Regions from separate parts of the Devosia sp. Leaf64 genome, predicted to be linked through region 2. Evidence: riboswitches for the same ligand, from Rfam matches in the RefSeq annotation. Region 2 holds a riboswitch; the other holds the start of a gene.
The links. A riboswitch is a leader RNA that binds a small molecule or an ion and turns the genes downstream of it on or off. The one in region 2 is predicted to bind thiamine pyrophosphate.
Positions count from the first base shown of each region.

Region 1: linked by a shared signal. The riboswitch ahead of ASE94_RS17525 (YkoF family thiamine/hydroxymethylpyrimidine-binding protein) and the one ahead of thiB (thiamine ABC transporter substrate binding subunit) in region 2 are both predicted to bind thiamine pyrophosphate.

Region 1 is NZ_LMLO01000022.1:100,583-115,891, reverse strand. Features, by position in the region: gene glf (UDP-galactopyranose mutase) at 1-695, opposite strand, end outside; gene ASE94_RS17560 (glycosyltransferase family 4 protein) at 796-1,962, opposite strand; gene glsA (glutaminase A) at 2,426-3,409, opposite strand; gene ASE94_RS17550 (PRC-barrel domain-containing protein) at 3,575-3,946, opposite strand; gene ASE94_RS17545 (LLM class flavin-dependent oxidoreductase) at 4,288-5,589, opposite strand; gene ASE94_RS17540 (ABC transporter substrate-binding protein) at 5,586-6,593, opposite strand; gene ASE94_RS17535 (ABC transporter ATP-binding protein) at 6,597-7,346, opposite strand; gene ASE94_RS17530 (ABC transporter permease) at 7,343-8,137, opposite strand; gene ASE94_RS17525 (YkoF family thiamine/hydroxymethylpyrimidine-binding protein) at 8,153-8,761, opposite strand; TPP riboswitch at 8,752-8,863, opposite strand; gene ASE94_RS17515 (phospholipase D-like domain-containing protein) at 10,193-11,668, shown strand; gene ASE94_RS17510 (ABC transporter substrate-binding protein) at 11,856-12,875, shown strand; gene ASE94_RS17505 (ABC transporter ATP-binding protein) at 12,990-13,781, shown strand; gene ASE94_RS17500 (ABC transporter permease) at 13,787-14,593, shown strand; gene ASE94_RS17495 (FGGY-family carbohydrate kinase) at 14,716-15,309, opposite strand, start outside.
Region 2 is NZ_LMLO01000012.1:484,406-499,714, forward strand. Features, by position in the region: gene rpoH (RNA polymerase sigma factor RpoH) at 1-233, shown strand, start outside; gene ASE94_RS07805 (hypothetical protein) at 280-924, opposite strand; gene ASE94_RS07810 (thiamine diphosphokinase) at 983-1,675, opposite strand; TPP riboswitch at 1,709-1,810, shown strand; gene thiB (thiamine ABC transporter substrate binding subunit) at 1,878-2,882, shown strand; gene ASE94_RS07820 (hypothetical protein) at 3,035-4,624, shown strand; gene ASE94_RS07825 (ATP-binding cassette domain-containing protein) at 4,611-5,249, shown strand; gene ASE94_RS07830 (hypothetical protein) at 5,287-7,341, opposite strand; gene ASE94_RS07835 (adenylosuccinate synthase) at 7,390-8,679, opposite strand; gene ASE94_RS07840 (DMT family transporter) at 8,861-9,808, shown strand; gene ASE94_RS07845 (aldo/keto reductase) at 9,817-10,746, opposite strand; gene serA (phosphoglycerate dehydrogenase) at 10,879-12,462, opposite strand; gene ASE94_RS07855 (phosphoserine transaminase) at 12,565-13,746, opposite strand; gene ASE94_RS07860 (TetR/AcrR family transcriptional regulator) at 14,016-14,678, shown strand; gene ASE94_RS07865 (metallophosphoesterase) at 14,720-15,309, shown strand, end outside.

The DNA.
Region 1 (15,309 bases), on a different contig from region 2:
GCATAATTGCGTTGACCAAGGAAATAGAGATTTGGCACGCGGGGCAGATCGTCGGGACCGATCTTGGCGAGCGGCCCCACCATGATGAGCGACCAATCGGGTCGAGCGCGGGCGACCTTCTCAAGCAGTTCCAGATCGATCCGCTCGTCGATCACGCCATAAAAGCCGAGGCGCGGGCCGGGGAGGGCGTTGAGATCGCCGGCAGGCGCCATGCCTTTGCGGGCCTGGGCGAAGTGAGCGACGTCGACGCTTGATGGAAAGACATGGATATTGTCATGCTGCCCGCGCTTAGCAGCAAAGAGGCTTTCGCCGCCCGTGAAGACCACGTCCGCGCGGTCGATCAGTTCGGCTTCGAGGGTTTTGAGCTGCGGTGGGGCGAAACGGAAATTGGCCAGTTCGTCCATGCAATCATAGACGATGGCCGCCGCGTCGACGTGTTTGGCAAAGCCGAACATCATCGGGCTATAGAACCAGAGGACGGGCTTTGAGACGCCATGGAGGCGGAGCAAGGTGTCGAGCAAGCCTCTAAGTGCTGTCTCGCGCTGCGCTTCATCCCACCAATGGGGGATGCGCGGGCGGACGGCAATCACGTCGGTGCCGGCGAAAGGGTGATATTCGAGATAGGGCAGGTGGTGGTCGGTCGGGATATATTCCTCGAAGAAATAGACCTGCCGCTCACCGACAAACCTCTGCATCAAATGCTGCGGACGCTGCAGCACGAAATCCCAGCGCAGGTGCGAAAAGCAAATAAGGGGCGCGGCACGGCCTGCAGGCAGGGCGTCGAAATGGTCAGGCTTAAGCTGCTGGTTCAAACGACGCTCCTTGGCGGTCGGCTGTTGGGGATTTTTTGGCAATGGCCTCAGCGATCAGGCTCTCGAAGCGGGCGGCCGTGTGGGGCCAGGCCCAGCGTGCGAGGACGGCTTCGCGGGGGCTGAACCGCTCGGGATGATCAATCGCGGCAATGATGGCCTGCTCGAAGCTATCGGCCGGCGCGGCAATGCCGGTTTCCGGCAAGATATATTGAAGGCCGCAGGCGAGGTCGGCATTGGCCACGACGGGGAGGCCCGCGAGCATGTATTCGGTGATGATGGCAGGAGCGCCATCCTCGACACCACACACGACGCCGACACGCGCCGCGTTCATCAGCCGGTTGACCTCGGAGTAGGGCACGCCCGGTGGGTCGATGAAATCGACGGTGATGTCGAGGTCATGCGCGCGCTGGCGAAGCGCTGCCGCATCCTCGCCATAGCCCATGACGCAGAGCGCGGTGAGCCGGCGCGGCGCGCGGGCCATCGCATCAAACAGTACGTCGTGGCGCTTATAGGCCTGCGCCGCGGCAACATAGATGATGTCGTATTGTTTCGGGTCGCCGGTCGGGAAGAACGTTTCGGGGGAGGCGAATTCGGGGCCGATCGGCATGATCGCGGTGATCATATCGGGATGACGTTCACGGACGAGATCGGATTGCCACTCGGCACCTGTCAGCACAATGTCGAAATGGCGGCTGATCTCGGGTGGTACGCGCAGGGCAGGGGCGTCGATCGAATTGTAGATGATGATGCTGTCGCGGCACGCGTCGAGCATCGCTTCGCTGACCCCTAGACCCCATATGCAGAGAATGCGCGGTGCGCCATGCATGCGGATGAAATCGAGCATGGTCTCGGAATGGAAGGGCGCAGTGTCGTGACGGAGGGGAAAGATCCGGCGCGCGAGGTGCGGGCTGTCCTCGTGGAAGGAGCCGTGTCCGATGCTGTGGTGCCAGATTTCGGCGAATTCGACGAGACCGCTGCGAATGGCAGTTAGCGGTAGGCGCTCAAGGTAACTGCCTACGACGGAGGGAGCGGGTTCGCTAACCAAAAGCTTCCTCGGCGCGGCGTCAAAAGGCTTTTCACCAGGCCGATGACTGTTTTCGACGCGGTCGCTGATCACCACAATGGACGTGCGCAAGCCCTCGCTGAACAAATTATGCTCCGCCGTTCCCGCCACGAGTGGCGTGGGTCAAAACTATGAAAAGATTTGGCTTTTATGGCCAAGCAGCCACTAAGGTTGCCTGCATGAACCGCGCCTTTCGCGTTAAGTTCCGTCACATGTCACGCGTTGCATAGAAGATCAGAGACGGGAGCGGACCCGGACACCCCTACAAGAGCCCAGCGCGAGCCCTCGCTAGGTCACTGGAAATTCGTCGCACTCTCCGGGACGAGTACATTACTGCCGACCCTGTCGGGCGCAGGATTTGAGGTGATGTTTCACGCATTTCGATTGGCCGCACCGGGACCAACGCTCTGCGTTTCGTCGTTCCTGGCGACGGTGCAGGCAGGTAATGTTGCCATAGCCAATTATTAGGATGGGTTTTCGTGTCTCACGCAACACCATGAAACCTCGGCCCAATCCAACCAGCGCAGATATATGGACGGTCAACTAACCACTAGGGTTTGCTCAGGATATTTCCGAACACGGACCAATCCGTACGGTTCGTTAGGTACTCCAGCCCCAGAACACCAAGCCAACTATTCCCAAACGGGTCCAGCGCAGGAGACCATGCCGCTATGGATGCGATGTGCGGCACGACAGCCAGGATGCCGCCGCCAACACCTGATTTTGCCGGCAGGCCAACCCGAAAAGCGAAGTCTCCGGACCCGTTGTACATACCACATGTCATCATTATGGAGAGGATGCGCCGGGCGCGTCGGGATGCTTGCAAACCTCGGTCCGATCGTTCGTCTGGACCCTCCTGCATAAGAAACCGCCCCGCTTTAGCGAGCCCAATGCAATCGAGGGAAATAGCGCATTGATGCACATAGGCGTTCATAACGTCATCGACCGCATGGCGCAGATTGTCGTGGTGCTTGGCCATGAACAGCAATGATCGGTTGAGATCACCCCTAGCCTGATCGCTTTCCAGTACGTCCGCGTCGACAGTGACGATTTCGTCGTCCATTTGCTGTTTGACGAAGTTCATCACCGAGCCATTCGCATCTTCCCCTTTTGCATCGAGAAGCGAGTCGATCACGACGAGCGCGCCAGCATTGATGAAAGGGTTTCGAGGCACTCCTTTGAAGCGCTCGAGATCAATAATGGAATTGAACGCGTCTCCAGATGGCTCTCGGCCGACTCTCTTCCAGAGCTTGTCACCGTGTCTTTGCAGCGCCACTTCAAGCGCGAATACTTTGGAAATAGACTGGATCGGAAATGCATTGGCTGCATCGCCGGCCTTTACAAGATCGCCTTTGCGGGTAAACACAGACAAACCAAATTTCGCAAAGTCCGCTTTGCGGGGCGCCGGTTTGTGGTGCTCGTCTGCCACCTTTTTTGCGTCTATATAGATCCGTTCAGCATGGTCCTTTACGTCCTTAACCGTCTCATCAAGAATTGTTTGCAACTCGAATACGCTGTGCTGACGGTCTTTCACTCAGAGTCTCCCCATTTTCTGGTCAACGTGCGGCAAAGATTTGAGTGACAAGAATTGGAAGAATAAATGTCGACGCTTTTTGCGTGCTCCAACGCGTTCTAAGCATAAGACCCAATCAAAAACCCGCGCCGTAGCGCGGGTTTTTCTGCGTTGTAGCGTTGAGTGTTAGTCGTTCCAGAGCTCGAGCTGCTGGGCGGCGGTGGGTTCGATCGCAAGGGACAGACGATTGGCTTCCCACGTAAATTGGTCGATTGGAACGATCACGTCGCCGTCAACGTAACCAGCGGCCTCTTCGAAATCGACAACCAGAGCTGTCGCGGTGGTCGCATCGGTACCGAGGACGGCTTCGACTTCACCGATTTTGATCCCTGCTGCGTCGTAGAGATCCCAGTCTTCGATCTGATCGACCGTGCTATTGAATGCAGCTACCTGCGCAGTGTCTTCCAGCTCGACCCACTGGGTCGGTGCTTGCGCCAATGCCGGTGCTGCAACGAGCAGAGCGACGGCAGGAACCAAGGCGAAATTTGCTTTTTTCATTCAGAAACTCCGTTTGCTACCGGAGAGGAACGCCCCAGGCATCGCATATGGTTGCCGGGCAAAATGTCGCGATTCCCGACCGCTAGTGTACCTGCCGCCGCTCGTGGGCCGTTGGCAGGTACGATGGTTGATCGCGACTCAGTCTCATCCGACTATGGTCGACAGGGCGTCAGCACGGCCGCGGGCCATAGCCGATGATCATTAGCCGTTAGGGCTCCTGCCGCTACGCACCGCGCCATCGCGTGATCTCCCTTTCCAGGAACGCGTAAAGCTCCGTCGAGCGACCGAAAGGCGCCGGTCAGTGCTAAAGAATGGAGCGACTTTTCCAGCAGTGCTCTACCCTACGGCAGCCGTAGACGGGCCCGCAGGGTCGCTTGTTCGTCTGTTGCAAACACGGCGCGCTCGAGGAGTTGCGGGACTACCAGATCGATAAAGCTCTGCAGGTCAGCAGGCATAATTGGGGCCATGACGTTGAAGCCGTCGGCCGCTTCATTGTCGAACCACAACTGCATCGTCGTCGCAATGTCCGAGCCGGTGCCGACTGCGAGCAGGTGCCCCCGTCCACTTGCCATGCGCATCAACAATTGGCGCAGGGTCATGCTGTCGCGGCGGGCGATGTTGGCCAACACAGCGACACGGCTCTGGCTCGATTGGCTTGTTGCAGCATGAGCGCGAACGGTGTCGGGCAAGGGTGCGTCGAGATCCGCCTGGGAAAGATCGGTGCCAAGGAATTCGGAAAGCTTGGCGAGGACGTGTTCGATAACCATGAAGCTGTTCATCTGCTCAAGGCGGTCTTCAGCCTCACCGAAAGTGGGAGCGGCGATGGGCACAAGGCCGGGATAGATAAGAAGGCTTTCGGGGGCTCGGCCATGCTGGACGGCACGCGCCTTCATGTCACGATAGAAGGCCTGCGCATCGCCAAGGTCGGACTGTACGGTGAAAACCATGTCGGCATAGCGGGCGGCAAAGTCTCGCCCGGCTTCGGAGGCGCCAGCCTGTGCAAGGATGGGGCGACCCTGCGGGGAGCGCGGCACATTAAGCGGACCACGGCTGCGGACAAAGGGACCTTTATGATCGATAGGCTGCACCTTGGCGAGATCGAGGTAGCGGCCCGATTGTTTTTCGGCAATTCGCGCGTCGGCCTGCCAGGAATCCCACAGGGCAATGACAGCCTGGGTGACATCGGCGGCGCGAGCATAGCGCTCGGCGTGATCGGGCATGGCATCGAGCCCGAAATTATAGGCTTCGAGCGGGTTGGAGGAGGTGACGATGTTCCAGCCCGCGCGTCCTTTGCTGATGTGATCGAGGGAGGCAAAGCGCCGGGCGAGATGGAATGGGTGGTCGAAGCTGGTCGAGGCGGTGCCGATGAGGCCGATGCGGCTGGTCACTGACGCAAGTGACGAGAGGATAATCAGCGGGTCCATGGCATCGCAGAGATGCCGGTCCGCACTGTGCTGGAGCGCCAGCACATCGCCCAGAAACAAGGCGTCGAAGCCACCGTCTTCGGCGCGCCGGGCAATGTCGATCCAATAGTTGAGATCCGTCGAGGCCAGGGCATTGCTTTCGGGCATGCGCCAGCCGGCCTCATGACTACCGATGCCGAAGATGACGGCATTGAGGCCCATGCGCCGGCCTCTGCTCATGGTGCAGCGTCGAGATAATCGTTGGCGTAATAGGCGGTGAAATCGGGCTTGGCAGTTACCGGAGCGCCATTGCCATCCTTGAGAATGCCGGCATCGAAGAGAAATGTGCCAATAGCCTCCATTTTGGCAGGGTCGATGGTGCCGATCGCGCCATTTTCGCCCCGGATATAGTGCCCATCGATCAAGGCCTCCAGCGAGGCCCGGACAAAGTCCCGGTGGAGCAACACATCGGCATTGGCTGCGACGAGAATGTCAGTAGCCTCATCGGGATGGGCGACGGCATAGTCATAGCCGCGCTGGCTGGCCGTGATGAACGCTTTGGCGGTGTCCGCGTTGCGGGCAAGGTAGGCATTGCTGGTGCCAATGAAATTGGTGTGCTGGTCGGGCACGCCGAAGTCGGCGTAGCGGAAGGCACGCTGGGCAGGGCCGTCGCGCTCGGCTTTAATGCCTTCCCAGGTGTAGACTTCGAGGGTGAAATCGACGGCACCATTGGCAAGCGCTTCATAGGCGGAGGTGCCAAGGGTGACGGTCTCGAACTCGCCCTTACCGCCATCATGACGGATGATCGTGTCGATCAGGGCGCTCTCCCATGCGCTGCCGAAGCCGCCATAGATTTTGCCATCGAGATCTCTGGGAGACCGGATGTCCTGCCGGTCGGCATTGAAGACGAGGCGGCCGGTTTCGGTCTGGACCAGGGCATAGGTTGCCACCAGATCGGCCCCGGCGGTGCGCTGCGTGAAAAGGCCGATAGAGCCCAGAATACCGAAATCGGCGACCTGATTGGCGACCAGCGTACCAGCAGATGTATCGGTATAGGGCAGGATCTCGACGGCGAGCCCAGCCTCCTCGTAAAAGCCCTTGGCCTTGGCAACATAAAGGCCGATGTGATTGGTATTGGGCGTCCAGTCGAGCGCAATGGAGACGGGTGTGCCCTGGGCAAGGGCCGGGGTTGCGACTAGACTGACGGCGAGGCCGAGCGCTATCATCAAACGGGAAATGGGCATGAATTAGTCCTCCGGATTGAGCAGGGTCTGCAAAATTCGAGCTTCGAGGGCCGCAAGCTCGGGTGACCCGACGCTGTGGCGTGGGTGATCAAGGGGCACTTGAAAATGGTGGGCGACGCAGGCCGGGCGGGCCGACAGCACATAGATGCGGTCCGAGAGCAGCATGGCCTCGCGCACATCATGGGTGATCAGCAGCACAGTCCAGCGATGTCGGGTCCACATGTCGGCGAGCCAGCGCTGCATCTGGGCGCGGGTGAGGGCATCTAGAGCGCCGAAGGGCTCATCGAGCAGCAGCATTGGGCGTTGCTGGACGACTGTGCGCAGCAAGGCGGCGCGTTGGCGCATGCCGCCGGATAGCTGGGCGGGATAATGGTTTTCGAACCCGGCAAGGCCGAATTCTTCAAAGAGCGGGATAACCCTGGAACGGGCGGCCTGGCGGCCGAGACCCTGGACTTCAAGACCAAGCGTGGCGTTATCAATGATGCGGCGCCAGGGCATGAGCGCATCGCCTTGCGGCATGAAGGCGAAGCGATGTTGAGCTGGCGTGAGTGGCTGGTCATCGAGCAGCATCTGGCCGCCATCGGGTGCGATGGCGCCGGTCAGCAATTGCAGGATGGTGGATTTGCCGGCACCGGAAGGGCCGAGGATCGAGACGAATTCACCCGGCTGAACGCTGAGGTTGATATCCGCGAGGACGTGAGTGTGCCCGAAGCTCTTACGCAGGTTTTTGAGGTCTAGACGGGCGGAACTCATGGACGGGCCTCCGACAGCCGGGCCCAGGGCATGGCGGCGCGCTGCAAGAGCACGGTGGCGCCAAAAAGCAGCAGCGTGAGCGTGGCGCTGACAAAGACCGCAGCAAGGACGAGATCGGGGCGGAAATTGTTCTTGGCATTGAGGATATAGATGCCGAGGCCCCGGGCTGCGCCGGCATATTCGGCAAAGATGGCGCCCACCACGGCATAGGTGATGGAAATGCGCAGGCCTGCAAAGAAATAAGGCAGTGCCGAGGGCAGGCGGGCCATAACGAAAATGCGCCAGTGGGACGCACCCATTGAGGCGAGCAGGGCTGAGATATTGCGGTCGGTGGCTTCATAGCCCTGGGTTAGGGCGACAAGCATGGGGAAGAAGGTCACGAGCGCGACCAGCACGATTTTGGGTGTGAGACCAAAGCCGAACCACAGCACAATCAGTGGCGCGATGGCGACCAGCGGCAGGGTCTGCGTGATGATGAATACGGGAAACAGCGCCCGGCGCAGCTGCCGAAAAAAGTCGATCAGGATTGAAAAGAGAAAGGCGACGATGAGGGAGGACGCAAAGCCGAATGTGGTGGCCTGAAGCGTTGCGATCGTATGGCCGGTGAGGGCTTCGCGCTGCTCGTAACCCTGGACGATGATGCGCGAGGGCGCTGGCAGCGCAGTAGGCGAAATGCCCGAAAGTTGCACATAGGTCTCCCAGGTCAGGATCAGCGTGGAGACTGAGGCAATGGCCGGGCCGGCATGGCGGATAAAGCGCGCGAATTGTCGCGACGGGGCTATAATAGACATGAATGGCCCTTGGGTTCAGCGCGCGCTGGGGCTGTTGGCTGAAACCGTCAGATCTATGGTGACATGGCCTTGCGGCGGACCGAAGCGGCAGAAGGCCTGCTCGATGGTGGCAAAGAGCGCGCCGGTATCGCCACTGAGCTTGGTGGCGAAATGCTTGGACTTCTCGAAGGTGCCTGACTGCTTGAGGAAGTCGATGCAGCCATAGATTTCGTCCATATGGTTGCCTTGGCCCAGAACGTAAAGCGAGAGCTGGACCACAGAGAACACGCCGATGTGGGGGGCATTTTGTACCGCAGTCAGCGCCGCGGCCTGCCGTTCGGCCAAGGGCGCGGCGGTGTCGTCGAATTGGGTCGAATTGCAGATGGGATCGTCGGGCTCGCCAGGGCAGCCGCGCGAAATGGTGGCCGAGAGCACGCCATGTTTGCCGGTCCGGGCGGTGGCGCTGAAGAGATCGCGCATGGCCGGGAACAGCACTTCGGGCGGACCGACGAGCAGAGTGGAAATATCGTCGGTTTCAATGCGCAACTGGTCGCGATAGGGATCGAGCGCGCCCAAAGCACTGATGATGACGCCGACGAAATCGTCGGTCATTGGGTATAGGGATATCTGTGCGCCCGAAAACATGGCCCGCCTCGCTCCGCTGGTATTACCCAGATCAGCTATAGGGTCCGAAGGCTTCCCGCCCTCATCTCAGCCCCGACCTACGGAGCACCCCTGTGGATATGGGCACCATATGCGCTGCTGGTCGCAGAACGCAAGCCTTCTTACGTCAGAGGTAAGGTGAAGAGGCCGGCGAACTGATGTCGGCTGCCTGGTGCGGGTCCCGGTGAACGGAGCCGCAGAAACGGGTGATATTCATCAGGGCGCTGTCGCGCTGATCCTGATGGCTCTACCCGCTGTCCGCATCAACGCAAAAAGGTTTTCACCGAGTAGAGGGGGCAAGCTAGAGGAGGCTGAGAGCCAGTCAGTCGGATGCTCACGGTGCCCCGCTGCGCCAAGCGGCATTTCTGGGCCGTGAGTTCGACCGTTTGCAATCTTTAGGAATGTTAGCCCTACAACGACGCTCATGCGGCGAGCCTGTCTCGATGAAAAAATTGTCTCGTGCGACCTCTCATTCTTGGGGGAAGCCGCTTGGTGGCGGAGTAGGGCAATCGGGGAAATGTCCGATAACGCCCGTTGCCACAGATGCAGTGGCACGTTGCGACCCCGTTTCGGCCATTCCCACTGGATTTGGTTTTGCGTTGACCGGACATGCGAGTGATGACGCCGCGTGCTAAGTCAGAGCAATGGCTATACGCAGGATCATGATTATCGGCGGCCCTGGATCAGGCAAGACCTGGCTCGCTCGACGTCTTGGTCGTCGTTATGAACTACCCGTCCATGCCGTTGATGAGGAGGTGTGGGATCCGCTTGGAAACCTGCGAGCTCCAGACGATATCGATGCACGCGTGCGCCGGCTGACGGCCCAAGAAAGGTGGATCATCGAGGGTGGCAATAGCAGGACCTATATAGATCGGGTTCAACGCGCCGACGCTATTATTCGAATGGTGCCACCGGTGTGGCTCCGGCTATCTCGCGTGCTTCGTCGGGATGGCATTCGGATCCAACTTCTCCGCTGGACGCTTCGATATGATGAGGTATTTGGACCAAAAGATAGGCTGGCGCTCGAGAGCGGGCAGGGTAGCGCAACGTGCATAGAGATTGGTTCGAATACCGAATTGCTTCGACTGCTTCGCGGTGGAATCGAGGAGTTCTGAACCGTCGCGGAGTTGGCGATCAACCCCATTTGCCACTGTCTCGATTTCAGCAGACCGACTGTTTGGAGGACATCGGATTGGCAGTCTGAACGACCGGGCGCGTTGCGGACTGTCCCTACGAACTCCAAGGGTGATTTTGATCGTGCTTTGACGTTGCAAAAGGCTGTCGCAACTTCGAGGGCGGCCGGCTCAGGCTATGGAAACCTAATGGGTAGACATTCGTTCTGATCGCGATCGATCGGGATGCGATCGCTGTTCTGCAGCCAAGCCTTAGACGCTGCCGATAAAGGATGAATGGATGGTTCGGCGAGACGGTGGCGCCCCGCTTCTACCAGGCGTCAATTGTTATCGGGTCGAGACCGCTACGCGAGCTTCTGTCATCATCGATGCGGATGACTATTTCCGCGTTGCGCGAGCAGCGATGCTGAAGGCGAAAAAGCGCATCGTGTTGATCGGTTGGGACTTTGATGCCCGCATCCGGTTGGGCGCTCCCACGAACGATGGTGCGCCTGAAAAAGTCGGCGACTTCATCTATTGGCTCGTTCAGCAGAACCCTGAACTTGAAGTCTTTCTGCTGCGTTGGGATCTAGGTGCCCTCAAGATGCTGGCTCGCGGCTCCACCATTTTCACCGTCTTCAAATGGATGAGCCATAGACGTATTCACACCAAGCTCGATGGAGCCCATCCGCCAGCGGCATCGCACCACCAAAAGATCGTCGTGATCGACGAGGCGCTGGCCTTTTGTGGCGGCATCGACATGACCGAGGACCGCTGGGACACACGCGACCATATACACGAAGACCCACGCCGCGTGCGTCCGAATGGCAAGCCGCACAAACCCTGGCATGACGCCACAACGGCATTGGAAGGGCCGATTGCACGCACACTCGCCGACATCGCACGCGATCGATGGATCACGGCCGGAGGAAGGCCAATGCCAGAACTGGGCAAGCAGCAATCGCCTTGGCCTGACGCTCTCGATGCGCAATTCGTTGATGTGCCCATCGCAGTCTCTCGTTCTGCGCCTGAGATCGACGGCCGGCCGTCAGTTCTCGAGATCGAGCACCTGTATCTCGATCAGATTGCCAGGGCAAAACGCTACATCTATGCCGAAAGCCAATATTTCGCGTCGCGGCGGGTGGCTGAAGCAATGGCGAAGCGCCTCCAGGAGGCCGATGGACCCGAAATCGTCGTCATCAACCCCGATAGCGCGCAAGGTTGGCTGGAGCCCCTGGCGATGGACACCGCCCGTGCTCGCCTTTATCAGGCGCTGAACCGGCTGGACACGCATGGGCGCTTTCGGATTTACACGCCGGTCACCAGTGGCGGCGAGCCAATCTACGTCCACGCTAAAATCCTTATCATCGATGACGAGGTCGTACGCATCGGCTCGTCAAATCTGAACAATCGCTCCATGCGCCTCGACACCGAATGCGACGTCACTATCGATGCGACGTTTGCTCAGAATGAAGCTGTCAGTGAAACGGTCAGGGCCATTCGCAATAGCTTACTCGGAGAGCATCTTGCCGTTTCGCCCGACATCCTCGAGCGGGAAGTGAACGCGCGAGGACTGATCGGTGCCATCGAAGGCCTGCGTAACAATGGCAAATCTCTGGTCCCATACGCTCCTGAGGATTTAAGCGCCGTCGAGGCATGGCTCGCGGACCACGAGGTTTTGGATCCAGAGGGTCCCGAAGAGATTTTCGAAGCTTTCACGAAGCGCGGGCTTTTCCGTCGCTTGCGTAAGCCGAAGATCAATCTGGGGCGACCCTGACCTGCGAACTAGATTTTCACGTGTATAGCGCGCCAAATGGTGCGTAGCCCAAACTATGACGGCCACATGTTAGCACTGCAGCCTAAAAAATATGCATATATTATTTCAGCGGTAATTTTAATCAGTTTCCACTTGCGCGCATGAATTTGTCTTGGTTGTTTGTGTCCAGCAAACACGGAGAAGACCCATGCTCACGCCTCGCCTTCTGGCGACCGCTACTCTCTTCAGTTCTCTGATTTTCGCCGTGCCTGCATTGGCGCAAACCGACGTCAAGCTGACTTTGGATTGGCGGTTCGAAGGGCCAGCAGCAGGGTTTCTGCTGGCGCAGGACAAGGGGTATTTTGCCGACGAGGGACTTAATGTCACCATCGATACCGGCAATGGCTCAGTTGAGGCCATTCCGCGCGTCGCCACCGGCGCTTACCAGTTTGGCTTCGGCGACATCAATTCGCTGATCAAGTTTCTCGACGAGGACAACACCCAGCCGGGCAAGGCCATCATGATGGTCTATGACAAGCCGGTGTTCTCGGTCATCGGTCGCAAATCTCTGGGGATCACCGACGATCCGAAATCGCTCGAAGGCAAGAAGCTCGGCGCACCGCCGCCCGATGGCGCCTTTGCGCAATGGCCAGCCTTCGTCGAAGCGGCGGGGATCGACACTTCGGGCATTACCATCGAGTCGATCGGCTTTCCGGTGCGCGAGCCGATGCTGGCTTCGGGGGATGTCGATGGCGTTTTTGGCTTTGCTTTCTCGGTGATCCTTAACCTCAAGGCCAATGGCGTTCCGGACGACGATATCGCCACTATCCTCTTTGCGGACCACGGCCTGAACCTTTACGGCAACGCCGTCATGGTGAACGAGACCTTTGCCGAGGAGAATCCGGAGGCCGTGAAGGGGTTTGTTCGGGCGCTCGCCAAGGGTTTTGCCGATGCCGTGGCTGATCCGGCAGCAGGCGCCGCTGCCGTATTGGCGCGCAATGAGACGCTCAATATCGACACCGAAACCGCGCGCCTGACCATGGCGAACGAGATGAACATCAAGACGCCCTATGTGGTCGAGAACGGTTTTGGCGGGATTGATGAGGTGCGCCTGGCCGCATCCATCGACACGCTGAAGATCTCGATGGGCCTCAAGGGCAATGTCACTGCCGCTGATGTGTTCGACGCACAATATCTGCCGCCGGCTGCAGAGCGCATGCTGCCGTAACTCTTTGGTGGCGATCTTCCCAGGCGAAAGGGCGCCTGGGTCATCTGCCCGGACCGTTCTTTCGAGCGAACGGGGACGGTCCGGGCAGACCTCTTTTTCTTCTGGAGCACCGGCATGGCTTCACCGCTTGTTTCCATCGAAAACGTCGACATGCGCTATGGCGGGCCGGACGGCACGCTGGCGGTCAGCGGGCTTAACCTCAAAATCAATCGCGGCGAATTTGTCGCCGTGGTCGGGCCCTCGGGTTGCGGCAAATCTACGCTGATGAAGCTGACGACGGGGCTGCATATTCCCCAGAACGGGGCGGTAATCGTCGCCAATAGTCAGGTGACCAAGCCTGTTTCGATCGTCGGCATGGCCTTTCAAAACCCGACCATGCTGCCTTGGCGGACGACGCTAGAAAACATTCTGCTGCCGCTCGAGATAGTCGAGAGACACCGGCGTCGGTTGCGCAGCCATAAAGCCGAATATGTGGCCAAGGCAGAGAAACTGCTGGAAACGGTGGGGCTGAAGGGCTTTGGCGACAAATTCCCCTGGCAGCTTTCGGGCGGCATGCAGCAGCGGGCCAATCTGTGCCGCGCGCTGATCCATGAACCGGAATTGCTGATGCTCGATGAGCCGTTCGGTGCGCTCGATGCCTTTACGCGCGAAGAACTCTGGTGCGTGATCCGGGACCTCCATGCGAGCCAGGATGTCACTATCGTGCTCGTGACTCATGATCTGCGCGAGAGTGTGTTCCTGGCCGATAAGGTCGTCGTCATGTCGGCGCGGCCGGGCAGGGTGATTGCCGAGCACGAGGTGCCGTTCGAGCGGCCACGGCAGTTGGACCTGCTCTACGAGCCCGTTTTCAATGAAATGGTGCAGCGGCTGCACGGGGAAATCGCAACGGCGAGGGCTGCAGTATGACGACGATGGAAACACCTACGCCTGTTGCGACTGCGCCAAAGCCGGCCTTCAAGCTCGATTGGGTGCGTCTCGCGCCGCTCCTCTACACGATCGGGCTCTTCGTTATCTGGGAGATTGGCGTTCGCCTGTCCGGGCTGCCGCATACGATTTTGCCGACGCCGACGCGAGTGTTCGAGGCCATCGCGCAATACTGGTCGCCGATCTGGAAGAACTCGGTGCAGACGCTCTACACCACTGTGCTCGGGTTCATGATCGCAGTTGTCGCAGGGCTCGGAATCGGGCTTTTCATCGGTTGGTCCAAGACCATTTATGCCGGGCTCTACCCCATAATGGTGGGGTTCAATGCCATTCCCAAGGTGGCACTGGTGCCTATCCTTGTCATCTGGTTCGGCATCGGGACTGTGCCGGCGGTGATGACGGCGTTTCTGATTTCGTTTTTCCCGATCGTTGTAAACGTGGCGACGGGCCTAGCGACTATCGAACCAGAAACGGAGGACGTGCTGCGCGCGCTTGGCGCCAAGAAAATGGACATCATGCTCAAGGTCGGCATTCCGCGCTCGATGCCCTATTTCTTCGGCTCGCTGAAAGTGGCGATCACCTTGGCATTTGTTGGTTCGGTCGTCAGCGAAACGGTGGCGTCCAATTCGGGCCTCGGCAACATGATGGCCTCGGCACAATCGAACTTTAACGTGCCGCTGGTCTTTGCGGGTCTTCTCATGCTGGCTGTCGAAGGTATCGCCATGTATGCGGTCATGGCTTGGATCGAAAGGCGCATGACCGGCTGGGCGCATCGTTCCACCATGGGGAACTGACTTGAAATAGTCGCGTACCACAAAACATCGGGCGGTTTCGCAAGATGGCAAAGTCGGGCGGAACTCGAGAAGCGGTGCCGCCGACAAAGTCCTAAATCACTGCGAGAAGGTGGCGACTGGCGCTAGGTTGCGCTATGCCTTGCCTCCGGCGATCGCGCTATCGCCTGTAGGTTTACGAAAACGGCGAACCGCTTTTCGTGCACTTGCCGAACACTATCGTTTGGCTCGAAGGCAGCAGCGGCGCGGGTCATTTTGGACATTGCCGTCGTTAGGTCGGGGAAGTGCCCGGCGGCCATCGACGCCAATATCGCAGATCCGAGCAGAACCGGCTCCTTGGCCTCGGTGACGACCACCGGCACGCCGGAGGTGTCTGCAAGGATTTGTCGTACCAGATTGTCCTGGCCGGCGCCGCCGCTGATCACGATCCGCTTTATAGGCGCGCCGTGTTTCTCCTGGATTTCGATGATTTGCCTGAGACCGTAGCCGATGCCGCTGAGCCCGGCGACATAGAGGGCGACAAGGCTCGCTTCCGACTGATCCATGCCGAGCCCTGCAATGACTGCGCGGGTGTCGGGATCGGCAAGGGGGGCGCGGTTTCCAAGGAATTCCGGGACGACGTGGACACCATCCGCGAGGCCGATCGCGTCAGAGGCCGAGGCGGATTGCCCTATGGCGAGCTGCGACAGGTAAGAAAGAAGCGGCAACCCGAGTTCTGC
Region 2 (15,309 bases):
TCGGCGAAACGCAGGAATTCAGTGAGCGCATGGGCCTTCTTACCCAGGCTATGGACGTGCTCAACGAACGCGAACGCGCCATCTTCCAGGCCCGTCGCCTGCAGGACAATCCTTCGACGCTCGAAGAGCTGGCGCAGCAATATGACGTCAGCCGCGAACGCATCCGCCAGATTGAAGTCCGTGCCTTTGAAAAGGTGCAGGAAGCGGTCAAGGAAGCGGCTCGTCCGCACTGATCGACGACATCATGAGATGATGAAGGCGGGCCAAGTGCCCGCCTTTTTAGTTTTGAGGAACGGACGCCAGCCAGAGCGTGAACGGATCCTCTGGTGGGGCATTTTCGAGAGGCCCAAGAATTTCCGAGGCCGTTCGCGGGATGGTCACGTCGAACGTCTTGCTGACGAACTGCCGAAACTGAGCGGGCGGGCTATAGGGTGGCACGTTTTCAGCGCCGACGGTCGCCACGAGATTGGCATGCTCTTCTTCCGGCGTAATCCCAAAATATTCCAGCCAACACAGTTCGCCATAGCCGATCGCCATAAGCCGCAGCATATCGACGGGATTCTCGGTCAGCGTTGCCATCAACACCGAGCCGGAGCCCGAGCCCATATGGACGATAGAGAGACCGCCATCGTCACGGCGCCACAGCGCGGCGTAGGAGCCCTCGCCGCCGGTCGGGATGATGGGCGCTAGGCGCTCGGCATAGGCTTTGTCATCCGTACCAAGCCAAGCCTCGACATGGCCGGGATCGACCGGCTTGAAGCCGGTTTCGCTGGTGAGTTGGGCATCGGCCGATTTGACAAAGGCCATGCCGCCATCGCGCACGAAATTGTTGGCGTCGAGCCAGTCGATCGTGGTGACGAAGGCTTCTGGTAGTTCCATGCCGGGCGGCAGCGAGGCCGCGATCGCTTGCGTAAAACTGCTCATGGCAAATCCCCTGCCTGTCAGAAGCGGAGTGGCCGCGAGACCCGCAAGCACGCTGCGTCTATGCACTTTTGCGCGCCTCTTCGATCAGGTCCCAAAGGCGTTCTTTGCCGAGAATAAGGAGCCAGGGCGTGTCGTCCTCGGGCTCGACCACCACGTCTCCGCCCGTGCCTTCATTCGATGTGCCGATCAGCCCGCCGGGCTCAAGCGTGAGGCCATCCATGGGATAATAGAGCCCAGTCGAGCGCCGGAACTGGATCGGCACCAGCGGGTGGATCGACACCCGCTCTTTCGGCGCCGCGTCGAAGGCAATGCAGCCAGTCACGGCGAGCGCGACATCGGTTTCATCGACCAGCAACAGCTTTCGCGTGGGTGCATATTGCAGAACGGCACTAAGCGCGGCGAGCGTATGGTCGAGGCGCTTGCCGGTCATCCCAAGGGCAAGGGTCACCGGGGCACTGGTCGAATAGAGCGCCTTTTGGAAATCGGTGGTGATCTGCTCGGGGATATGGATGACGCGCGTGCGCTGCTCCCACCCGGCCCGATCCGAAAGGGAATCGAGATCGCCGATGATCGCATCGGGCGTCAGGCCAGCCGCGCCAATCGCGTCGCCGCCGCCATCGGCACCAACCAGCGCAATGCCGCGCGCGGCCAGATCCTGTAAAAGCGCGCTATCGACGGCACCGCCGCCGACAATGGCCATGGGCCGTTGAAAGACCAGCGGCACTGCGCCTGCGCCGCTTCCTGAAGTCACTTGCACTGTCACATTTCTCTCAATATGGTCCGAGCCGTCTCGCTGGGGTGTTCCGGATCATGTCCGGAGCTGAGAGTTACCCATAGAACCTGAACCAGGTCATGCTGGCGGAGGAAGTTCGAGATGGCAAGGGCGTCTCTTCGCGTCCTCTCCATTGACTTATCCCTTCTCCCATGGCCGCAACCGTTGAAGGGATGACCAAATGGTCAAATCCACTTGCCTCGCGCTTGCGGTCCTTTTTGGATTGTCTGCCGTTTCTGCCCATGCGCAGGATGTACCCACGCTCACCATTTATACCTATGACGGCTTTGCGGCCGAATGGGGTCCCGGCCCGCAGCTTTCCGCAGCCTTCGAACCCGTCTGCGGCTGCAAGCTCAATTGGGTCGCCGCGGATTCGTCCATTGGTACGCTCCGCCGCGTGCAGCTCGAAGGCGCCACGACCGAAGCTGATCTCATCGTCGGGCTCGATACCGCCATTGCCGGCGAAGCCCGCGCCACCGGGCTCTTTGCCGATCATGGCCTGACGCTCGACAAGCTCGATCTGCCGGAAGCCTGGGCGGATGCGCAATTCGTGCCATTCGATTATTCGCACTTCGCCTTCATGTATGACACCGACCGGACCGCGACGCCGCCCAAGAGCTTTGAAGAGCTCATCGCCATGCCAGACGATTTCAAGATCGCCATCCAGGACCCGCGTTCGGCAACGCCGGGCCTTGGGCTGGTCCTCTGGATCAAGGCCGCCTATGGCGACCGCGCGCCGGAAATTTGGGCCGGTCTCAAGCCCCATATTCTGACCGTCACGCGCGAATGGAGCGAGAGCTATTCACTCTTCCTCGATGGCGAGGCCGACATGGCGCTCTCCTATACGACCTCGCCCGCCTACCACATCATCGAAGAGAACGACGACACGATCAAAGCGGCGCTGTTCGAAGAAGGGCATTATCCGCAGATCGAAGTGGCCGGGATTTTGAAATCTTCCAAGCACCAGGATCTTGCCAAGCAGTTCCTCGAATGGTTCGCTTCGCCCCAGGGCCAGAAGATCATCCCGACGACCAATTGGATGTTCCCGGTGGTCGATCTTGGGGCTGATCTGAACCCGGCCTTTGCCAGCTTGCCTCAGCCTGAAAAGACCTTGCGGTTGAGCGACGAGGATATCCTGGCGCATTCGTCCGAGTGGATCGACGAGATGCTGGCAGCGGTGCAATAATCAATGCTCTGCACAAACTTGATATGGCACCTCCCCCTTGACGGGGGAGGTTGGGAGGGGGTGCCGGCAGCCACGACGCTATCGTGGCTCACTTCCCCGTCCTCAACCCTCCCCGCAAGGGAGAGGGTGCCTTTCAGTGCGTGTGGCCACTCATGCTGACCCTCCCACACCGCCCCACCCGCATCGCCATCTCTTCAGCCCTCGCCCTCGCCATTGCCGGCCTCATCGCCGCCGTGCTCTGGGCCATCTTCTCCGCCGCCACCGACGCCAGCGGCTCCTCGCGCGTCGATATTTCCCACCTTCTGCGGATGACCGCCATCCAGGCGGGCCTCACCACCATCCTGTCGCTCTCATTCGGCATGGCCCTCGCCTGGGCGCTCAATCGCCTGCGCTTTCCGGGGCGCGATCTGGTGGTCGGGCTCTTTGCCGCCGCCATTGTCACGCCCGGCATGGTCGTCGCTTTTGGGCTCCTCTCCATCTGGGGCCGCAATGGCTGGATCAACCAGGCGAGCGAAACGCTATTCGGTTTTTCGATCGGCAATCCGGCCTTTGGGCTTTCCGGCATTCTCCTCGCCCATGTCATCCTCGACGGCGCCTTTGCCGCGCGCATTCTCCTTGCGCGGCTCGATGCCATTCCGCAAAGCAAGCTCAAGGTCGGGCAATCACTTGCCCTATCAGCGACGCAGCGGTTTCGGCTGATAGATTGGCCCGCCATGCGCACCAGCCTGCCAGGCCTCGGCGCCATCATCTTTCTCCTCGCCTTTACCAGCTTCCCGATCGTGCTGCTGCTCGGAGGCGGTCCGGCAAACCAGACCCTTGAGGTGGCCATCTATTCGGCCGTACGGCTCGATTTCGACCTTATCGGCGCTGTGCGGCTGGCCCTGACCCAGATCGGCGTTTGCGCGCTCGTCATCCTCCTTGCATCGAGCACGACGCCCGTCGTCAGCGTCCATGGCCGCTCGCTGCCGCCCACATGGGGCGATGGTTTTGGCGCACGCGTCCTGCAGGGACTGGTATTGGTTCTCGCCACCGTCGGCTTCGCCCTGCCGCTTGTCTCCGTGCTGATCGACGGGCTCGGCTCAGGCCTCCTCCGCGTGTTCGCCCAGGCGACATTCTGGTGGGCGCTGGGCACGAGTCTCGTCATCGGCAGCGCCTCCGCGGCCCTGACGCTGGTTCTGGCTCTGGCGCTGACATTGGGCCGCGCTGCCAGCGGATCGCGCGCTGCGCGAACGCTGTTGGGCACGCCGAGTTTTGCTTACCTCGCGGTGCCGGCCGTCGTGCTCTCGCTCGGCTTTTTCCTGATCGTGCGCAATCTCGGCGTGGCGCCAGCACAAGCCGCGCCCGTCGTCGTCATCATCGCCAACAGCCTTCTTGCCCTGCCCTTCGCCGTTGCGACGCTCGGCCCGCCGCTCGATGCGGTCGCGCGGTCACGCGGAAAGTTCATCCGGTCGCTGGGCCTGTCCGGCTGGCAGCAGTTCCGGCTGGTGGAATATCCGCTGCTGGGCAAGGATATCGGCCTGATGCTGGCCCTGGCATTCTGCTTCTCGCTCGGCGATCTCGGCGTCATCGCGCTGTTCGGTACGCAGGATTTCCAGACCCTGCCGCTGATGATGTTCCGCGCGCTCGGCGCCTATCGCAACAATGATGCGGCAGCTATCGCGGCAATCCTCCTCGTCGGCACCATTGTCGCCTTCATGGCTCTACCCCGCCTTTTCGAAAGACTAGCCCATGCTTCGCGCTGACTACCTCGCCTTCGCCTATGGCGCGGAGACGCAGACCTATGATTTCAGCTTTGCGGCTAAAGCGGGCGCGGTGACCGCAATCTCGGGCGCCAGCGGCTCGGGCAAGTCGACGCTGTTCGATCTTCTGGCTGGTTTCTTGAAACCGAAGAGCGGAAGCCTCCATCTCGACGGGCAAAATCTTCTGCCGCTCTCGCCGGAGACGCGCCCCATCTCGCTGCTGCTGCAATCCGACAATCTCTTCGAACATCTTTCGGCGCGTGAGAATGTCGCCCTCGGCTTGCCGCGCCATGTCGGCAAGACGGAAACGCGCGACCGCGTGGATGCCGTGCTGAAGCGGATGGGGCTTGAGAGCATTGGCAAGCAGACGGCAGCCACCCTCTCCGGCGGCCAGAAGCAACGTATCGCGCTGGCGCGAACGCTGCTACGCGACCGGCCGGTTCTTCTCCTCGACGAGCCGTTTTCCGCGCTCGACGACGACACGCGGCACGGCATTCGGGCATTGGTCGGAGAACTGACAGAAAGTGAGGACTGGCATACCATTCTCGTCAGCCACCACGAGGATGACGTCACTGCGCTGGCGCAGCGGCGTTATCGGCTGGAGAATGGCACTCTTCGCGAGGCCTAAAGAAAAAGGTCGCTGGTTTCATCCAGCGGCCTTTTCATTACTGCGCCCAGGCGGCGAACACTTCCTTGAAGAGCGAGTCCGCCTCGCTATCTTTTTCCAGCGTCAGGATGGCGTTGCGGCCCGTCCCGTAGACGATCGCCAGATCGAGCCAGCGGCGGTTTTCGAGAAGGTTGACATTGGCCGTCTCGTCATCTGGCGATGAACTTAGGGCAAAGAGGAAGCTATTGCCGACAATGCGCGCCGAGGCGCCGACCAGCGGCGTACCGGGCACAAGTTCTTCGTTCTTGAGGAGCACGCCCGGAAGGCTCGAAATCGAGCCGCCGACAAAGGTGTCGCTGACATCGAAATTGACTTCCATCAAGTGGCTGGCCGGCAGGCTGGGATCGGTATTCCGGCGGATCGTAACCGAGACATTGAGCGCACGTGCCGGGATACTCGCCTTGCCAACGAGGGTCGGCTGGCCGAGTTCATCTTCGCCCTTGGCCCAATCGACCGTACCCGAGAAGGGCACGGCGCCGGTACGGCCATCGGAAGAAGCTTCGAGCAGCAGCGACTGGCTGCCAGCAAGCACGGCCGGATCGACGCTATTCGCGGGATCGTTGGTTGCGGCGATGCTGGTATCAGCGCCCGAGAGGCGCTCTTCGGTCTTGACCTCACCGCCATTGAGCGAGGGCAAGGCGGTTTCAGTGCCATTGGGCGTAACCGCTTCGGGTGTCGGCTCCAGGCGATCTTCGGTGCCGTCGATCGACGTCGTCGGTTCGATCGTTGGGGTCGTTGCCGTATTGCCGGGGCCGGTCGTCGTCTCGTTGACGCTCGGCGCATCGAGCGTCGGCGTCGTTGCGATGGGCGTATCCGCCGTCTGAGTGACAGGCGCTGCGGCGCGGCCGAACATCTGGTCGAGGTCGACATAACCCTCGCGCCATGCCCAGAAACCGGCGCCACCGGCACCCGCGAGCAGCAAGGCAAAGACGATGAGGAAAATGGTCAGACCTGCACCCTGACGGCGCTGGCTGCCAGCCGTGTCAAAGGCACTCGGATCCGCATTGTCTTCGGTAAGGCCCGCATCGGCGAGAGCTGGAGTCTCTTCACTCGCCGTCGTTTCCGATACTTCGCCGCGCGCCTCGCGATCGAGCGTCTCGATGGCACGTTCGATGGCGCCTTCGGCTTCCTTGGCGCCGTCATCGATCTCGACTTCGCGCACGCTCGACAGCGCAGTTTCGACCGGCGGCTCGACAACGGTGATCTCGGGTTCGATGACCGGCTGGCGCGCTAAAGCGGCGCTGCCGCCGAGCGAGGGCTCGACGCGGGCAACGGCAGATGCGGTGCCACCAAATCCGACAGCAGCAGCGGCACCAATGGCCGCAGCGTCGCGGCGCGGCGTGAAATCGGGGCGCTTGAGCGGAACCGGCGCAACCGCGGGCGGCGGCACAAAATCGGGCTCATCTAATTTTGCGACGCCCGGACGTTCGACAGGGCGCAACTCAAACGGCAGCGTCGAGGACTGGACCTTGGCGCCACCTGCATCGGCAGCCTGGCTGATGATTTCCTCTATCGAGAGGGTCTCATCCATCGGGCTCTGCGTGAGCGTATCGTCATCGGCAGGTTCGTCGACCGCCTCAACAATCGGTTCCGGCTGAGGCTCCGGAACATATTCCGGCTCTGGTTCAGGTTCGGGCTCTGCTTGAACGAAAACCGGCTGCGGCGCTGGGCGCTCGACGGCTTGCGGCGGCACGAAGCTTTGTGCGGGGCGCGCTTCGGGTGCAGTTGGGCGCGGGCTGATGACCGCGACTGACTCGGGCTCGGCAGGTTGTGGCGCGGGCTGAGGGGCCGCCGCTGCCGGTTTGGGCGCAATCATGGCGTCGCGCCCAAGGCTGATGACGGCTTCGCTCGCTTCCTGCTCGACCTGACGGATGCAGTCTTCAAGCTGCAGGCGGTGCTGGGTGATTTCGCGAGCCGGCAAAGGAGGCTGGATAGACCGCAACTGCCCGACAAGGGCGGCGCGTGCCTTTTCGTAAACTGCGCGGCGCGCAGCTCCATTGTTCTCCGGCAGCGCCGAGATTGCTCGGCGCAACAGCTCCTTATAGTCCGCCATTGGCTACTGGGTACTCACAATTGCAGCGACGTCTTTTAGCAAGTTTTATCAGTCTTGGAACGGGTCAACTACCAAGATGGTATCTGCGCGTTCCGGACTAGTGGACAACAATGCGACCGGGGCCCCGATCAGCTCTTCGATATAGCGAACATATTTCACGGCCTGGGCCGGCAACTCGGCCCAGGAACGCGCGCCGGCAGTCGTTTCGGACCAGCCCTCAAGCGTCTCATAAATAGGCTTAACGCGGGCTTGTGCCCCCATTGAGGCGGGCAAATAATCAATGCGTGATCCATCAAGCTCATAGCCGACGCAGACCTTGATCTCTTTCAGACCATCGAGAACGTCGAGCTTGGTCAAAGCGATCCCGGTAATACCCGAGGTTTTAACCGTCTGGCGCACGAGGACCGCATCGAACCAGCCGCAGCGGCGCGGACGACCGGTATTGACGCCGACTTCCTTGCCAACCGTAGCGAGATGGCGGCCGATTTCATCATCGAGTTCGCAGGGGAACGGGCCTTCGCCGACGCGCGTCGTATAGGCCTTGGTGATCCCCAGGACATAGCCGATCGCCGTTGGCCCGAGGCCCGAACCGGCGGCGGCCTGACCGGCAACGGTGTTGGACGAGGTCACGAACGGATAGGTGCCGTGATCATTATCGAGGAGCGCACCCTGCGCACCTTCGAAAAGGATCCGCGCGCCTTCGCGGCGCTTGTCGTCGAGCACGCGCCAGACCTGATCCATAAAGGGCAGGATTTCGCCGGCGATGGACGTCAGCTCGTCATAGATCGTCTGTGCGTCGATCTCGGCAAGACCCATGCCGCGGCGGAGCGCATTATGGTGCGACAAGAGACGCTCGATCTTGGGCATGAGCGTATCGGGTTCGCTGAGGTCGATAAGGCGGATGGCGCGACGGCCGACCTTATCTTCGTACGCTGGGCCGATGCCACGGCGTGTGGTGCCGATCTTGAGGCCGGAATTGGCGTCTTCGCGAATACCGTCGAGCTCGCGATGGAGCGACAGGATGAGCGGCGCATTATCGGCAATACGCAGGATCTGCGGGGTAATTTCGACCCCCTGCCCGCGCAGCTTGGCCATTTCCTGGACGAAATGGTGGGGATCGACGACGACGCCATTGCCGATGACCGAGAGCTTGCCCTGGACAAGGCCCGAGGGCAGCAGCGCGAGCTTGTAGCTCACGCCATCGATCACAAGGGTATGGCCGGCATTGTGACCACCATGGAAGCGCACGACGACATCAGCGCGTTCCGAGAGCCAATCCACGATCTTGCCCTTGCCCTCGTCACCCCATTGAGAGCCGACGACAACCACATTCGCCATAGTCCAGTCTTCCTTAACTTAAGGCGTGCCAAGGCCCGGCACGACAGAAATCGGGCCGGCCAGAAAGGCTGCACCCTTACCCAAGTGGCGGACATTCGTCCTTTCGGCTGCGCCCGGTGTCGGGTTTGAATGCAGCCGAATAACTGATAAGTCCGACTGTCCTTACATCACCCAAGCGCCGATGACAAAGCCGCAGACCATCGAAAATCGCGGCATAACCGCCAGAATTCTCGATCAGCCCTATCTTTTGCTGGTTCTGGCGCCGCTTTTCTGGGGCGGCAATGTCATCGCCGCCAAGCTTGTGGTCGGCGAAATCAGCCCATTCCTGCTGCTCGCCTGCCGGTGTGTCCTGGCGACGCTGTTCATTCTCCCCTTCTCCTGGCGTCATTTGCGCGCCGATTGGGTTGAAGTGAAACGCTCGTGGCCGGTGATGATGAGCAACGGCATTATCGGCTACGCGCTCTTTAATGCACTGCTCTATGTTGGCCTGACCATGACCACGGCGGTCAATTCGGCGATCGAGCAGGCATCACTGCCCATGCTGATTCTCGGCGCCAACTTTCTGATTTTTCGCGTGCGCGCCAGATGGCTGCAGATTTTCGGCGTCCTGCTCGCAATTTTCGGCGTCATTCTGACGGCAACCCATGGCGATCCATCGCGACTTCTACGCATGGACATCAATCTCGGCGACGGTTTTGTCATCCTCGCTTGCCTCGCCTACACCGCCTATACGCTTGCTTTGCGCTTTCGCCCAAAGGTCCATGTTTTCAGTTTCATGGCCGTATCGTTTTTCGGCGCGGCAACCGCAGCGGTAGTCATGCTCGCGCTCTTTGGTGGCGGGCTCGGAACGGTGGCGACGTTGCCGCAAATGTCCCCGACTGTCTGGCTGGTCATCGCCTATGTCGCGACCTTCCCATCCATGTTCAGCCAGATCGCCTATGCCCGTGGCGTTGAACTCGTCGGCGCCAATCGCGCGGCGCCGAGCCACAATCTCATTCCGGTTTTCGGCACGCTAGGCTCGGTGATCATTTTAGGCGAGCACCTTGAGACCTATCACTTCCTCGCCGCCGCCATCATCATCACCGGCATCGTCTTGGCGGAGTGGGCGGCGCGGAAAAGCGCCGCCTAAAAGCATGCTTACGGCAGCGTATGCCCCGCCGTGCGGAACAGGCGATACCATTCCTCTCGCGTCAGTGGCACGGATGACCCCGCCGCGCATTCCGCAACGCGCGAGGGTTTGGTCGTACCAAGAACCACCTGGACATTGGCCGGGTGGCGCGTGATCCAGGCCACCGCAATGCCTGTCGGCGTTACGCCATACTTTTCCGCCAGCTCATCGAGCGCCTCGTTGAGTTCGGGAAACCCTTCCCGATCGCCAACAAAAACGCCGTCGAAGAACCCCTTCTGGAACGGCGACCAGGCCTGCAACATCATGCCTTTGAGACGCGAATAATCGAGCAGGCCATTGTCGCGGCTGATCGATTGTTCGAGCCCATTCATATTGGCCGCGACACCCTGCGCGAAGAGATTGGCATGGGTGACGCTGAGCTGGACCTGATTGAACAGCAGCGGCTGTTTTACTGCCGTCTTCAGCACCTCGATCTGGCCAGGCGTATGGTTGGAAACACCGAAATGGCGCACCTTGCCCGAGGCCGCGAGCTTGTCGAAGGCGGCAGCGACATCTTCGGGCTCGACCAGGGTGTCGGGGCGATGCAGCAGCAGCACATCGAGATAATCGGTGCGCAGCGCCGCCAGTGATTCATCGACCGTCTGCAAAATATGCTCGGACGAAAAATCGAAATAGCCTTTGCAGATGCCGACCTTAGACTGGATCAGGATCTTTTCGCGATCGGCGGCGGACATCGTGATGGCTTCGCCAAACCGCTCCTCGCAGCGATGACGCTCGCCGCCATAGATATCGGCATGATCATAAACCGTGACGCCGGCATCCATCGCCGCGCCGAACAGCGCCTGGATTTCGCTGTCGCTCATCTTGGCGATGCGCATCAGGCCAAGCACGACGCTCGACACGGTCAGATCGGTGTGGGGCACCTTGAAGGTCTTCATCAGAACCTCGAAATTTTTGGGATTGGCGCCAGAAGCCGGCGCAGGGGACGACGGAGACTAACGCGCCAAACGCCCAAAAAGAAAGCCCCGCCAGCATGCTAGCGGGGCCAATTGTCAATAATTGAGCTTGTCTTAGAAGCGAACGGCCTTGGCCTGCTTGACGCCTTCGAGCGCCGCGATCTTGGCCAATTGCTCTTCAGTCAGCGTCCCGTCGATGGAGACAAGCGCGATGGCATCGCCGCCAACGTCGGCACGGCCGAGGTTGAAATTGGCGATATTGATGCCAAGCGTGCCGAGCAGCGTGCCAAGGCGACCGATATGACCCGGCTTGTCCTCATTGGTGACATAGAGCATGGACGGGGTAAGTTCCGCTTCCATGTTGATGTCCTTGACCTGGATGACGCGCGACTTGCCATTGGCGAAAATCGTGCCGGCAACGGCGCGGGTCTGCTGTTCTGTGGTCACCGTCAGGCGCACGTAACCCTCATAAGCGCCCTGCTGGTCGCGGGTCGTGGTTTCAACCGTGATACCGCGATCCTTGGCGATCTGCGGCGCCGAAACCATGTTGATGTCCCCAAGCGACGGTTTCAGCACGCCATTGATGGCGGCCGCCACCATGGGGCGAGTATTCAGCCCAGCCGGCGTACCTTCAAACTCGATCTTGATGCCGGTGATCGCCGTTTCCGTGAGCTGGCCCGCAAAAGAGCCGAGCGCTTCAGCCAGCTTCACCCATGGCGTGATGATCGGGGCTTCTTCCGCCGAGATCGACGGGAAGTTGAGTGCGTTGGTGATTTCGCCGGTCATCAGATAGGCCGAAATCTGCTCGGCAACCTGCAGCGCCACATTCTCCTGCGCTTCCGTTGTCGACGCGCCAAGGTGCGGCGTGCAGATCACGTTGGGCAGTTCGAACAGCGGGTTGTTTTCGGCGGGCTCAACGAGGAACACGTCCAGCGCTGCGCCAGCGACATGGCCCGACTTCAAAGCCGCATAGAGCGCGTCTTCATCGATCAGACCGCCACGAGCGCAATTGATAATCCGCACGCCTTTCTTGGTCTTGGCAAGATTTTCGGCATTGAGAATGTTGCGCGTCGCGTCGATCAGCGGAGTGTGCAATGTGATGAAATCTGCGCGGGCCAGAAGATCATCCAATTCGACCTTTTCGACACCCAGCGTCTGGGCGCGTTCTGGGGTGAGAAACGGATCGAAGGCGATGACCTTCATGCGTAGGCCAATGGCGCGGTCGGCGACGATCGAACCGATATTGCCGGCGCCGATCAGGCCAAGGGTCTTGTTGGTGACTTCGACGCCCATGAAGCGGTTCTTTTCCCACTTCGAGGCGCGGGTCGAGGCGTCAGCCTCGGGCAGTTGGCGGGCCAGTGCGAACATCATGGCGATGGCATGCTCGGCCGTCGTGATCGAATTGCCGAAGGGCGTGTTCATCACGATGATGCCCTTCTTAGTCGCCGCCGGAATATCGACATTGTCGACACCGATCCCGGCGCGGCCAATGACCTTCAGATTGGTCGCGGCAGCGATGATCTTCTCGGTGACCTTCGAAGCCGAACGGATGGCGAGGCCATCATACTGGCCGATGGCCTCAAGGAATTTTTCTTTGTCCTTGCCGAGATCGGGCAAGTAGTCCACCTCGACGCCATTGTCCTTGAAGATCTGGACGGCGGTCGGGCTCAGTTTGTCGGAAACGAGAACTTTTGGCATTTGCTTGGGCTTTTCCAATTTGGATGCGGCAGCAGATCGATCAGCGCCGCGTGAATCGCGTGAATGTAGGGGTGTACCCCCGCCAGCTGGCGGGGCCAAAAATCAGGCAGCAGCCTTGAGCGCGGCCTTTTCCTCGGCAAAAGCCCAGTCGAGCCACGGCGTCAGTGCCGCGAGATCGGATGCTTCCACCGTCGAGCCAGCCCAGATACGCAGGCCAGCGGGCGCGTCCTTATAGGAGCCGAAATCATAACCCACGCCGAGCTTGTCCAGCCGCGCCACGATCGCCTTGGCAAACGCAGCCTGACCTTCATCATCAAGCGCCGTGATCTCAGGATCAACGATCGAGAGGCACACAGAAGTGTTCGACCGCTGATCGGCATTCTTGGCGAGGAAATCGACCCAATCGGTCTTTTCCACCCAGTCGGCCAACACGCCATAATTGGCATCGGCACGGGCCTGCATGGCCTGCAAACCACCAATTTGCAAACCCCACTGCATGGCATCGATCGCGTCTTCGATGCAGAGCATCGAAACGGTGTTGATCGTTTCGGCTTTGAAAATGCCCTCGATCAGCTTGCCGCCCTTGGTCATGCGGAAAATTTTCGGCAGCGGACGATCGGGCTTGAACGTTTCGAGACGTTCGACGGCGCGTGGCGAGAGAATAAGAATACCGTGCGCGGCTTCGCCACCCAGCGCCTTCTGCCAGGAGAAGGTGACGACATCGAGCTTGGCGAAATCAAGCTTCTGCGCAAAGGCCGCCGAGGTCGCGTCGCAGATGGTAAGCCCTTCGCGATCCGCCGGGATCCAGTCCGCATTCGGCACGCGCACACCCGAAGTCGTGCCGTTCCAGGTAAAGACCACGTCGCGTTTGAAATCGACCTGCGCCAAATCCGGCAGTTCGCCATAAGGCGCTTCGAGCACGCGGCAATCAGCAAGTTTGAGCTGCTTCTGCACGTCGGTCACCCAACCGGCACCAAACGATTCCCAAGCCAGCATATCGACGCCCCGAGCACCAAGCGCGCTCCAGAGGAACATCTCAACCGCGCCGGTATCGGAAGCAGGGACAATGCCGATGCGATAATCGGCCGGAACTTCAAGCAGTTCGCGCGTCAGGTCGATGGCCTGCTGAATGCGCGCCTTGGCGGGCTTGGCGCGGTGCGAACGACCGGTCAGCGCGCCAGCAAGCGCCTCAACCGTCCAGCCTGGACGCTTGGCACATGGACCCGACGAAAAATTTGGATTAGCCGGTTTTACCGCCGGTGCGGTCAGGGGCGTATCAGCCATTCTCTAGCGGCCCTCCCAGGCCTATGGTCTCGCGTTAGGGCGAGATGTCCTGAGAACCGAGATACTCCTCCGCTACCAAGGCGTCAACTGGAGTTGGTTGGCATCGGCTGTTCATAAGGCGATGGGCAAGACCGAGATTAAGCCAAGCTGCTGAGGGCGCCTGTAATTCCTTACACATGCGACTTGTGGCGCAGCCCACGAAGCGGGCGTAGACAAACACAATTGCGGTCGGTCTTCACGGCGTCACATCCGCTCACCATGATTGTGCCATGGCCGAGCATCTCACCCAAGAAAAGCTGATCGATGCGTGCGAGCACCTGCTCTCGACCGCCCAACACCCCGACGAGGTGACGGTCCGCTCGATCACCCAGCGCGCCGGCACCAATGTCAGTGCCGTCAATTATCATTTCGGAAGCCTCCAGCGCCTGGTCTTTTCGACTGCGGAGCGGGTCTATCTGCGCCTCAATGCGGAGCGTTTGAGGCTTTTGCAAGCTGCGGTGCAACGCGCCCATCCCGCCCCGGCATGGGTGGAAGACCTGATCGCCGCGCTGGTGGGGCCATCGATCCGCTGGAGCCTTGATCCCAATTCCAACTATAATGTCATGCGACACATGACGACCCTGGCGCAGGCGAGCGACCATCCGGAAATATTTCGGCCGATGATCGAGGACATCGAACATCACCTGCAGTTCATTCCGCATTTCCGCAAGATCGCTCCCTGGCTGAGCGAGGTGGATATCGGCTTCCGGATCTCCTGCCTCCTGGGCGTGCGGACGCAGATGACCCGCAACCGCCACCGCACGGTGGAATTGACCCAGCACGCGATCGATCTTGAAAACGCCGATACCGTTATCGCGCAGATCGTTGCCGCGACCGCGCCGATGTTCGTGGCGCCCATTTCAAACAGCGTTCCAATCCCGTCACGTCACTGAGACTGGAGGGCATTAGTCAGGCTCCAACCGAGGAGCTTGCGATGGCCGAGACCACCTTTATCCACCTCACCGATCTGCATGTCGGCAATCCCGCCGTCATCGACGATCATCTGTTCAGCGACACCTCGGCAACGCTCGCCCGCGTGCTCGAGATGATCGGCACCATGGATCAGACGCCGAGCTTTATCGTGGCGAGCGGCGACCTGACCAATCGCGGCGATGTCGACAGCTATCGTCAGCTCAAATCCATCATGGCGGCGACCGATCTGCCAGTGGTCTATGCGATCGGCAATCACGACACCCGGCCCGGATTTTACGAGGGCATGCTAGATCGCACCAGCGACCTCCACGCGCCCTATGACCACGATCAGATCATCGCTGGCACCCATATCATCACCCTCGACACGACGACGCCCGGACAGATCGGCGGCAGCCTGACGCCTGAGCAGTTCGCCTGGCTCGAAGGACGTTTGGACAGCCATGCCGACCTGCCGAGGCTGATCGTTGCGCATCACGCGCCTGCGCTCGGCGATGCCCCGCCATGGGATCATTGGCGCACCATCGAATTCGGTCAGAGCCAGCAGCTGGCCGCCCTTCTCAAGGGGCGCAACGTGCTCGGCATTCTGTCCGG